Regions from separate parts of the Devosia yakushimensis genome, predicted to be linked through region 1. Evidence: predicted binding sites of a transcription regulator. Region 1 holds the regulator's gene; the other holds the start of a gene.
The links. The regulator PhoB, encoded in region 1, activates phosphate uptake and scavenging genes when phosphate is short. The targets are predictions, from matches to a motif close to TGTCATNNANCTGTCAT.
Positions count from the first base shown of each region.

Region 2: QQL79_RS20710 (DUF2794 domain-containing protein) is a predicted target of PhoB. The motif match lies at 2,168-2,184, and genes of this name have one in related genera.

Region 1 is NZ_BSNG01000001.1:715,288-720,821, forward strand. It holds gene QQL79_RS03405 (DMT family transporter) at 214-636, opposite strand; gene QQL79_RS03410 (DMT family transporter) at 633-1,118, opposite strand; gene phoB (phosphate regulon transcriptional regulator PhoB) at 1,421-2,122, opposite strand; gene phoU (phosphate signaling complex protein PhoU) at 2,126-2,836, opposite strand; gene pstB (phosphate ABC transporter ATP-binding protein PstB) at 2,866-3,648, opposite strand; gene pstA (phosphate ABC transporter permease PstA) at 3,722-5,086, opposite strand; gene pstC (phosphate ABC transporter permease subunit PstC) at 5,089-5,534, opposite strand, start outside.
Region 2 is NZ_BSNG01000004.1:38,127-43,660, forward strand. It holds gene QQL79_RS20690 (Bax inhibitor-1/YccA family protein) at 1-158, shown strand, start outside; gene QQL79_RS20695 (GNAT family N-acetyltransferase) at 260-757, shown strand; gene QQL79_RS20700 (P-loop nucleotide/nucleoside kinase family protein) at 761-1,249, shown strand; gene QQL79_RS20705 (GNAT family N-acetyltransferase) at 1,230-1,736, opposite strand; gene QQL79_RS20710 (DUF2794 domain-containing protein) at 1,759-2,112, opposite strand; gene QQL79_RS20715 (DUF1223 domain-containing protein) at 2,447-3,181, opposite strand; gene acnA (aconitate hydratase AcnA) at 3,335-5,534, opposite strand, start outside.

The DNA of each region.
Region 1 (5,534 bases):
TGCCGGGACTTTATCGGACGGCGCGATCGCAGACCCCAGCGTTTGCCGTAGCGCCCGCCCGATTGCCTTGTCCGCTCGACCCGGAGCAGAGCGCGACCCCCACTCCCCCGGCTGGCCTCCGGACGCTCGTCGCTGCAGCGCCGCCCGTATCCCGGAAGATGGAGGCAGTATGCGGGAGGTTTTGGTGGCGGGGATAAGAGGGATAGATTGGGGCTACCGCCGCCGCTGTGTCAGCGCCATGCCGCCCAGGATGAGCACTACTCCTAGCGCGCTGGCCCAAAGGGTCGAGGGGGCACCGCGGGCGAGGTCGAGCAGGACGCCGGAAACCATCTGGCCGCCGATGACCAGAAGAGCGGTGTTGACTGCGCCGATACGGGGAATGAGCCAGCTGCCGGAGGCGACGAAGATGACGCCGATGGGGCCGCCGATATAGGCGTGCCAGGGGGCGTCGGCCGCTCCGGCCGGGATCAGGCCGCCAATGGCGAGGCCCAGCGCGGTAAGCGCGACGAAGCCCACAAGGTGGTTCCAGAACGAGGCGATCAATGGGGAGCTTGAAAGGGCTAGGCGCCCATTGAGCTGGCGGCTGAGGCCGACCAGAAGCCCGGCCAGCACGGCATAGAGGATGGGGACGATCACGGGCGTCCTCCCATGCCGACAAGGATGATCAGGGCACTGCCGGCCAGGATCAGGAGCACGGCAGCGAGATCGCGCCATTCGAGGCGGCGTTTGGGCAGGCCGAACAGGCCCCAGCGGTCGGCAGCGAGGCTGAAAACGACCTGGCCGGCCAGACCCAGAGCCAGCGTTCCGGCCAAGGCAAGCGGGGAGTTTACCGTGGTGGAAGTCAGCATGACCGTGGCGGCGCCCGATATGCCCCCGAGATAGGCCCAGAGTGGCGCGCGAGGTTTTGGTTCGGAAGCGGCAGCCGGACGGTGGCGGTAGAGCAGGGCGAGGAAGACGAGAGCGGCGACGGTACCGGTGCCATGCGCTGCCCAGGAGGAGAAGAGGGCATTGCCGTAGCGGCCCAGTTCGCCGTTGAAAAAGACCATCAACGTGAGCAGGCCGCCGGTGCCGAAGGCGATCAGCAGGTGCAGCGGGTTGAGCCGGGATGTGGAGGACATTACAGGCGACTCGAGGGAGGGCGGTGGGGGGATGGTAGCATGGGCCCTTTTGTGGGGTAGTGGTTACCATCGAGCCTTTGTGGCTTCCCTCACCCCTCCCTGGCCCTCCCCATCAAGGGGAGGGTGACATCGAGTTGCTGGGATTTCTGTTCCTACGTGGCCATTGGAGTACCCCCTCCTAGCCTCCCCCTGATAGGGGGAGGGACTGGCCGGTGGGGGTGCGCTGTGGCCTGCCGTTTCTATGCGCACAAACGAAAATCCCCGCTTTCGCGGGGATTTCGTAGTGAGGATGCTTTTGGGGGTCAGGCGACTTGGGCGAAGCGTTCGTCGAAGGCGTAGCCGGCGCCGCGGACGGTGCGGATAGGGTCGGATTCGCGGCCGCGATTGATGGCGCGGCGGAGACGGCCGATATGCACGTCGACGGTGCGCTCATCGACATAGACATCGTTGCCCCAGACGCCATCGAGCAATTGCTCGCGCGAATAGACTCGGCCGGGATGGCGCATGAGATATTCGAGCAGGCGGTATTCGGTGGGGCCGAGATGGACGTCGCGATTGGCGCGGCGGACGCGGTGGGTGGTGCGGTCGAGCTCGAGATCGCCGACCTTGAGGGCGGCCGTTACCAGATTGGGATTGGCGCGGCGCAGCAGGGCATGAATGCGGGCGATCAGCTCAGGCACGGAGAAGGGCTTGACGATATAGTCGTCGGCGCCGGTCGAAAGACCGCGAACGCGCTCTTCCTCTTCGCCACGGGCGGTGAGCATGATGATCGGCACGCGGGCGGTTTCCTCGCGAGCACGCAGGCGCCGGCAGAGTTCGATACCCGAAATCTCCGGCAGCATCCAATCGAGCAGGATGAGGTCGGGCAGCTTTTCGTGGATCTGGCTCTGGGCCTCATCCCCGGTTTCCGCGGTGACGACGCGGAAACCTTCGGCTTCGAGATTGTAGCGCAGGAGGATGGCGATATCGCCTTCGTCCTCGACGACGAGAATAGTTGCCGGCATGGGCTAGGCCTTGAGCTGGGTACGATGCAGCTCCACCACTTCGGATGTGAGCTGCTTGCCAGTCTGCAGGTAATAGGCGCGTTCTGCGATATTGGTGGCGTGGTCGCCGATGCGCTCGAGGTTCTTGGCACAGAACAACAGGTGAGTGCAGGGCGTGATGTTGCGCGGATCTTCCATCATGTAGGTGAGCAATTCGCGGAACAGGGAGGTGTACATGGCGTCCACCTCGTCGTCGCGATTGCACACTTCGATGGCGCCGGCGGAGTCGCGGCTCGAATAGGAGTCGAGAGCATCCTTGATCTGGCGGAGGACCAGATTGGTCATGTTCTTGACGCCGTTATAGAAGGTCGGCTGCAGGTTGAGGCCTTCGAGCTTGAGCGAGCGGCGGGCCAGCTGCTTGGCCATGTCGCCGACACGTTCGAGATCGGAAGCGACATGGATGGCGGTGATGATCGAGCGCAGGTCGGACGCCATGGGCTGGCGGCGGGCGATCATGGAGACGGCCATGTCGTCGATCCGGCGCTGCATGTCGTCGATGCGCTGATCGGCGATGATGGTGAGATCGGCCAGCTCACGGTCCAGGCGCAGCAGCGCCTTGGTGCCGTTCTCGATGGCGACCTCGACCTGACCGCCCATTTCGGCGATCGACTGGGCCAGGGCGACGAGCTCGTCATTGTAGGACGAGACGATATGTTCGGGGCCGGAAGTGGGCATGTCGTTGTCTCTCTTGGTCCGGGGTTCGATCAGCCGATGCGGCCCATGATGTAGTCCTGGGTCTGCTTGTTGACCGGATTGGTGAAGATGTCTTCGGTGACGCCTTCCTCGATCAGATTGCCCAGGTGGAAGAAGGCCGTGCGCTGGCTGACGCGGGCGGCCTGCTGCATGGAGTGCGTCACGATGACGATGGTGTAGTTCTCGCGCAGCTCATCGATCAGTTCCTCGATGATGGCGGTGGCGATGGGGTCGAGGGCCGAGCAGGGCTCGTCCATCAGGATCACTTCGGGGCTGACGGCGATGGCGCGGGCAATGCAGAGGCGCTGCTGCTGGCCACCGGACAGGCCGGTGCCGGGTTCGTTGAGGCGGTCCTTGACTTCCTCGAACAGGCCCGCCTTGCGCAGGGAAGATACCACGATCTCGTCAAGGTCGGTCTTGGAGCGGGCCAGGCCGTGAATCTTGGGGCCATAGGCGACGTTGTCATAGATCGACTTGGGGAAGGGGTTGGGCTTCTGAAACACCATGCCGATGCGGGCGCGCAGTTCCACGACGTCGAGGCTGGGATCGTAGATGTTCTCGCCATCCAGCTCGATCAGGCCGCCGACCTTGGCACCTTCGATGGTGTCGTTCATGCGGTTGATGCAGCGCAGGAAGGTCGACTTGCCGCAGCCCGAGGGGCCGATGAAGGAGGTGACAGCACGGTCGGGAATGTCGATCGAGATGCCGTGCAGGGCCTGCTTGGCGCCGTAATGGACGGTGACGTCCTTGGCGTGCAGGCGGATCGGGCGTTCGAGTGCGTCTGTGGGATTCATGGTGGAGTTCACAGTCTGGTGGGTCATTTTAACCTTGCCGGCGAGCATGTCCATTTGGAGCTGTTCCTTCTCACTATGCGCGCTTTTCGAGCTTCGAGCGGAGATAAATCGCGACGCCGTTGAGCATGATCATGACGACGAGAAGCACCATGATCGCGGCGGCGGTGCGGGGTTCGAAGAAATTGCGGTTTTCATTGCCCTGCCAGAGATAGATCTGGACCGGCAGAGCGGTGGCCTGGTCGAGCGGGGTGGCGGGCACGGCGGCGACGAAGGCCTTCATGCCGATCAGCAGCAGGGGAGCCGTTTCGCCCAGCGCATGGGCAACGCCCAGGATGGTGGCGGTCAGGATCGAGGGGAAGGTGACCGGCAGCACGTGATGGAACACCATCTGCGTCTTGCTGGCACCCATGCCGAGCGCCGCCTGGCGCAGGGCGGGGGAGACGCCGAGAAGCGCACCGCGGGTGGCGATGATGATGGTGGGCAGGGTCATCAGGGTCAGCACCAGACCGCCGACGATGGGGGCGGAGATGGGCAGGTGCATGTAGTTGATGAATACCGCAGCGCCGAGCAGACCGAAGACGATGGAGGGCACGGCGGCGAGATTGTTGATATTGACTTCGATGAGATCGGTGAGGCGCGATTTGGGCGCGAATTCTTCGAGGTAGATGGCGCTGGCCACCCCGATCGGCACGGCAAGCAGGATAACGACCAGCATCATCCACAGCGTGCCGACAAAGGCGCCGAGCAGACCGGCACTGGCAGGCGCGGCGCGGCTATCGACATTGGTGAAGATCGACCAGGCAAAGCCGGAGGTGATGGTGCCATTGGTCTCATATTGATCGATCAGGCCGCGGGCCGGGGCCGAAAGCTGCTGCTGGGCATCGCCCAGGTCGCGATTGATATTGCCCTTGATCCAGTTATCGGCATTGGCGGAAGCCAGCACGTCGACCTGGACGGTTTTGCCGAGCAGGGTGGGGTCTTTGACGAAAAGCTCGCGGACGCGATGGCGGGCATCGGTTTCGGCAATGGTCAGGATCTGGCGGGTATCGATCTCGTAGCCGGCCGGCGCGGCGGCGCGCAGCGATGCTTCGATGACCTTGTTCCAGTTCAGCATGGCAACATCACGCTGCCATTTGAGATTGGCTGCCTGGAAATCGGCCTCGGATTGACCCGCCGCCCGAACCGGAGCGGGGTCCACGCTGATAATTTCGGGGTCGAAGGTGACCGACAGGTGCAGATTGGACTGCGTGAACGCGGGGATGCCCTTGCGCACGATATCGACGAAGAGCAGGGCGACGAAGCCGAGAGCCACAATGATGGCGGCAAGGCCAAGTCCGCGGAAAATCGACTCGCTGAGGTGGCGCCGGGACAGGCTGGCGCGGATCAGGCGGGTGCGGTCGTTGGACGCCGGGGCGGTGGTGGAGAGCGTGTCGGCCATGATTATTCGTATTGCTCCCGGAAGCGACGGACGATGAACAGTGCGAAGATATTGAGGCAGAGGGTGATGACGAAGAGCGTCAGGCCCAGGGCAAAGCCGACCAGCGACTGGGGACCGGCGAAGTCGGTATCGCCGGTGAGCTGGTTGACGATGGAAACGGTGATGGTGGCCACCGGCTCGAAGGGATTGCCGCGCAGGACGGGGCTATTGCCGGCGGCAAGCACCACGATCATGGTTTCGCCCACGGCGCGGCTGACGGCCAGCAGGAAGGCGCCGACAATGCCGGGAAGGGCGGCGGGCAGCAGCACATTGCGGATGGTTTCGGACTGCGTGGCACCCAGGCCATAGGCGCCGTCACGCAGGCTGCGCGGCACCTGATTGAGAATGTCGTCGGAGAGCGAGGACACGAAGGGGATGATCATGATGCCCATGACGACGCCCGCGGTCA
Region 2 (5,534 bases), on a different contig from region 1:
TCACCGCCTATGACACGCAGAAGATCAAGGAAGGCTATTCGGAGGCCCATGGCGCCGACGTGCTGGCCAAGGGCGCTATCATGGGCGCACTGAGCCTCTATCTCGACTTCATCAACCTGTTCATGATGCTGCTCCGCCTGTTCGGCAATCGCGAGTAAGCCTCAGCTTCCTTGATCGGACGATCAAGGAATTTGGTTGGACGACCGATCGGACCGCATCCTAAAAGGGATGCGGTCCTTTTCTTTTGCCGAGCTCTGCCGTGTCCACCCCCATACTGCGCCCCTTCGCCTGGGCCGACGTGCCCGCCATCACCGCCATCTACCGGCACTATGTGGACAATACCGCGATCACCTTCGACACCGAGGCGCCCAGCGAGGCGGCCATGGCCGAAAAATTCGCCCATCTGATCGCGCTGGGCCATCCCCTGATCGTGGCCGAACAGGATGGCAAAGTACTCGGCTACGCCTATGCCAGCTTCTACCGCCCCCGCGCCGCTTACCGCTTCACCTGTGAGGATTCGATCTATCTCGATCCCGCCGCGACCGGGAAGGGGCTGGGCAAGACCCTGCTGACCGAGCTGCTGGTCCAGTCCCGCGCCTTTGGCTTCAAGCAGATGCTGGCGGTCATCACTGCCGACACGGCCAATTCCATCGCCATTCACGAAAAGTTCGGCTTCACCCATGTCGGCCGCTACGAGGCAGTCGGCTATAAGTTCGACCGCTGGCACGATATCGTGCATCTGCAGCTGTCACTCTGATCCATGACCACGCTGCATCTCATGGTGGGACTGCCCTGCTCGGGCAAAAGTACGCGGGCAAAGCAGCTCGAGGCCGAGCTTGGCGCTCTGCGGCTGACGCCCGACGAATGGCATATTACCCTGTTCGGGAACGACGCGACCGACCCGGACCATGACCGGCGCCATGATGCGGTGGAAGCGCTGATGTGGCGCGTTGCCAGCACGGCACTGGCCAAGGGTGTCGACGTCATCCTCGATTTCGGATTCTGGGCCCGCGTCGAGCGCGAGGATTTTGCCGCCCGCGCCGCCGCCCTGGGTGCGGCGACAAGAATCCACTTCATGGACGTTTCCCGCCAAGAGCTATTGGCGCGCCTGGAACAGCGCAATGCCCAGGCGCCGGAATACGCCTTCATCATCACGGCAGATGACCTGCTGGGCTGGCTGGCGCGCTTCGAGGCGGTGACGGCCGACGAGCTTGCAACGATCGCAGCGATCAGCAGCCAAACTCGGTAGTGCCGCTATATCCCTCATCCAACAGCGTCTTGCGCATGGGATAGCCATTGACCACCCGGCCGCTGGCCTGCGGGCCATCGGCCTGCCAGCCCTGGCTTTGGTAGAAACTACGCGCTGTTCTGGTGCTTTCGAGCCGCCCTTCCCGATGCCCTAGTGCGACAAGCGCGGCTTCCAGATGCGCCAGCATGGCCTTGCTGACCCCGGAAAAACGCGCTTTCGGAGCGACATAATTGAGCGTGATCTTGCCGTCCTGGCTCACGGCGCCGACAGCCAGCACAGCGCCGTCGCGCTCGGCCACGTAAAAATCCTGCTCGGGATTGGCCAGCATGGCGGCAACGCCCGCCTCGCTCTTGTTGCGCGTCCAGGCGGCGATGGCGTACGGCTTTCCGCCATGGTCGGCGACACAGAGTTCAGTGATCGAGGCGGTCAATATCACGCTCATTGCCGGGATGTCGGCCTGCGTGGCGCGGCGAATGGTCAGGCTCATGCGCAGACCAGGACCCAAAAACTCACCCCACCACCACCAATTGCGGATCGAGCACGCGCAGAACCTGGGCCAGGTCGTGCCCGCGCTTGAGAATGCGGCCCTGCTGGTTGGTGACCGAATATTGCCCTTGCCGGTTGCGCAGCTTGGGGGACTTCTCGACGATGAAGAGCGGCCGTTCGGAGACACGGGCATAGATGGAGAACACGGCCCGCTCGCGCAGGAAATCCATGGCATAGTCGCGCCACTCGCCTAAGCTCACCTTGCGGCCATAGACCGACAGGATGAGCATCAGCTCGCGACGGTCGAAGGCGACGATGGGAAGGGCCCTGGCTTGTGGCGCGCTCGCGGGCGCCTCTCCGGAATGGACCAGAGCCAGGCTGACCGACTTGTCATGCGGCGTACGGCCCTGCACCGGTTACGCTCTCTCCGCTTGTCAACGCAATGTCATGATTGCGGTATTTGCGCTTTCGCGCAAGGGTCCGCGCCCGGGCATTTGGCACTGGGACCAAATACCTAAGTTTGAACACAGTTTCTCCCTCACAGCGCCCGATTGGCCGATCAGTCTGTGACCATTGCCTCCAGTGGTTGGCAACCGGACCGAACGAGCCCCCAAACCATGACGTCCGGTTGCCAACCGTCCTTTAGTTGACCAGTCAGCTATCTCCCGCTCCTGCCCCCAGGAGCGGGAGTTTCTTTTTGTGCCTCCGGCGCTAGCGTTCGAACGCGGCGGCCCCCAGGATCGGCCCCGGCAATCCGTTATTTTCCTGCTGCACGATAACGGCCATGCCGGTATTTTCCGCCAGCATCTCGGGCAGCGGCAATTTGAGGTCCGCGCCCGTATCGTTTTCCCACATGCCCAGCGCCTGCCGCCCGGTCACCACCTGGGTATAGACCATGGTCTTGCCGGCATTCTCACCCTTGTCGATCGCCACATCCGCGCGGTCGAGATAGGTCACCAGCCACACCACGGCATCGGAATAATTCGCATCTGGCGGCACGGCGATCTTGAGCATGTCGCCCTGCTTGGTAATGGCGACATCGAGCGGCAGACTGGCCGTGTCGAGCGCGCCATGCACTTCGCTGCGGCGCGACCCGACCACGCCCTTGTCGCCATTGACCACCATTTGCGGGGTATAGATGCGCGAGGAGCCCCAGCTTTTGGCATAGGCGCGCTGGCGGTCGGAATAATCGGCTTTGCCGAACGTGTCTTCCCAGCCGACGTAGTCCCAATAGTCGACGTGATAGGCGAGCGCGATGACGTCGCCCTCCTCGGCCAGGCTCGTGAGCAAGGCATCGGCCGGCGGGCACTGGGCGCAGCCTTGGCTCGTGAACAATTCCACCACCGCCTTGGGGCGGTCGCGCACTTTCTCCGCGCCGGCCGGAAGGGCCAGAACGGCAAAAGCGACAATGCCGAGAACCGGTGCAAGGAAGGAACGGGATATCATAGGGCAAACTTGTAAGCTGGCGCCTGCAAGCCCCGCTAGTCAAAAGAGGGTGAGAGCGGGCAAAAACGCCCCAAGAGTTTCCTTGATGCCACGCTCAAAGAAAATGGCGGCCCCGGGGGACCGCCATTTCCGGTTCAGCAATGCAGGCGGTGATTACGCCGCGACGAGGCTGCGCAGCACGTAATGCAGGATGCCGCCATTCTTGTAGTAATCGAGCTCATTGGCCGTATCGATGCGGCAGCGGGTCTCGACATTGAGCACGCTTCCATCGGCGCGGGTGATCTTGACGGTGACCATGGCGCGCGGCGCGATCTCGGTGACGCCTTCGATATCGATCGTCTCGGTACCGTCGAGCCCCAGGCTCTGCCAGCTCTCGCCATCCTTGAACTGCAGCGGGATGACACCCATGCCGACCAGGTTGGAGCGGTGGATACGCTCGAAGGACTGGGCGATCACGGCGCGCACGCCGAGCAGGTTCGTGCCCTTGGCCGCCCAGTCACGCGAAGAACCGGTGCCATATTCCTTGCCGGCAAAGATCACCAGCGGCGTGCCGGCGGCCTGGTAGGCCATGGCAGCATCATAGATCGCCATCTGGCTGCCATCGGGGCCCTTGGTATAGCCACCCTCGACGCCATTGAGCATCTGGTTCTTGATGCGGATATTGGCGAAGGTGCCGCGCATCATCACTTCGTGATTGCCGCGGCGGGCGCCATAGGAATTGAAATCGCGCGGGGCGACCTGGCGTTCTTCGAGATACTTGCCGGCCGGGGTCGAAGCCTTGAACGAACCGGCCGGGGAAATGTGGTCGGTGGTGATCGAATCAAGGAACAGGGCGAGCACCTTGGCCTTTTCGACATTGGTGATGGGCTTGGGCTCCATCGACATGCCATCGAAATAGGGCGGGTTCTGCACATAGGTGGAGCTTGAATTCCACTTATAGGTCTCGCCGCCATCGACAGCGATGCCCTGCCAATTGGTGTCGCCCTTGAACACGTCCGAATAGCGGGCGCGGAACATTTCGGCGGTCACGTGCTTGCGCACGATCTCGGCGATCTCGTGGTTGGAGGGCCAGATATCCTTGAGATAGACCGGCTGGCCATTGCTGCCGATGCCCAGGGGCTCGGTGGTGACATCGACATTAAGCGAACCGGCCAGTGCATAGGCCACCACCAGCGGCGGAGAGGCCAGGTAATTGGCGCGCACGTCGGGATTGACACGGCCTTCGAAGTTACGATTGCCCGACAGCACCGAGCAGGCGACCAGCTTGTTCTCGTTGATGCAATCGGAAATGGCCTGCGGCAGCGGGCCGGAATTGCCGATACAAGTGGTGCAGCCATAGCCGACCAGGTTGAAGCCCAGCGCGTCCAGATCATCCTGCAGTCCCGCGGCGGTCAGGTAATCGGTGACCACCTGCGAGCCGGGGGCCAGCGAGGTCTTGACCCAGGGCTTGGAATTGAGGCCCAGCGCCCGCGCCTTGCGGGCCACAAGGCCGGCGGCGACCAGCACCGAAGGATTGGACGTATTGGTGCAGGAGGTGATCGCCGCGATCACCACATGGCCGTCATCGATGCCATATTCGGCGCCATTGACGGGGAAAGCGGTTTCTTCGGGGATGTCGCCGACGCCGGTAGCGCCTTCATCGACAAAGCGCGATTCCTGCTTGTCCGCCGGCAGGCGGGTGCGTTCAGCGCGGCCACCGGCCAGCTCGGGCAGCGCCTTGGCGAAGGACGCAGCGGCATCCTTGAGGGCAACGCGGTCCTGCGGGCGTTTGGGGCCGGAGAGGGACGGCACGACGGTCGAAAGATCAAGCTCGAGGGTCGAGGTGAAGACCGGATCGGGCGAATTGGTCTCGCGGAACATGCCCTGGGCGCGTGAATAGGCTTCCACCAGCGCCACGCGCTGCGGGTCGCGGCCCGACGTGGTCAGATATTTCAGCGTATCGCTGTCGACCGGGAAATAGCCGCAGGTGGCGCCATATTCAGGGGCCATATTGGCAATGGTCGCCTGGTCTTCGAGGCTGAGATAGTCGAGGCCCGGCCCGTAGAATTCGACGAACTTGCCGACCACGCCCTTCTTGCGCAGCATTTCGGTGACCGTCAGCACCAGATCGGTGGCGGTAATGCCTTCATTGATCTTGCCGGTGAGCTTGAAGCCCACGACTTCGGGGATCAGCATGGTGATGGGCTGGCCCAGCATGGCCGCCTCGGCCTCGATGCCGCCCACGCCCCAGCCCAGAACGGCCATGCCATTGACCATGGTCGTGTGCGAGTCGGTGCCCACCAAGGTGTCGGGATAGGCGACGGTTTCGCCATTCTCGTCCTTGGTCCACACGGTCTGAGCCAGATATTCCAGA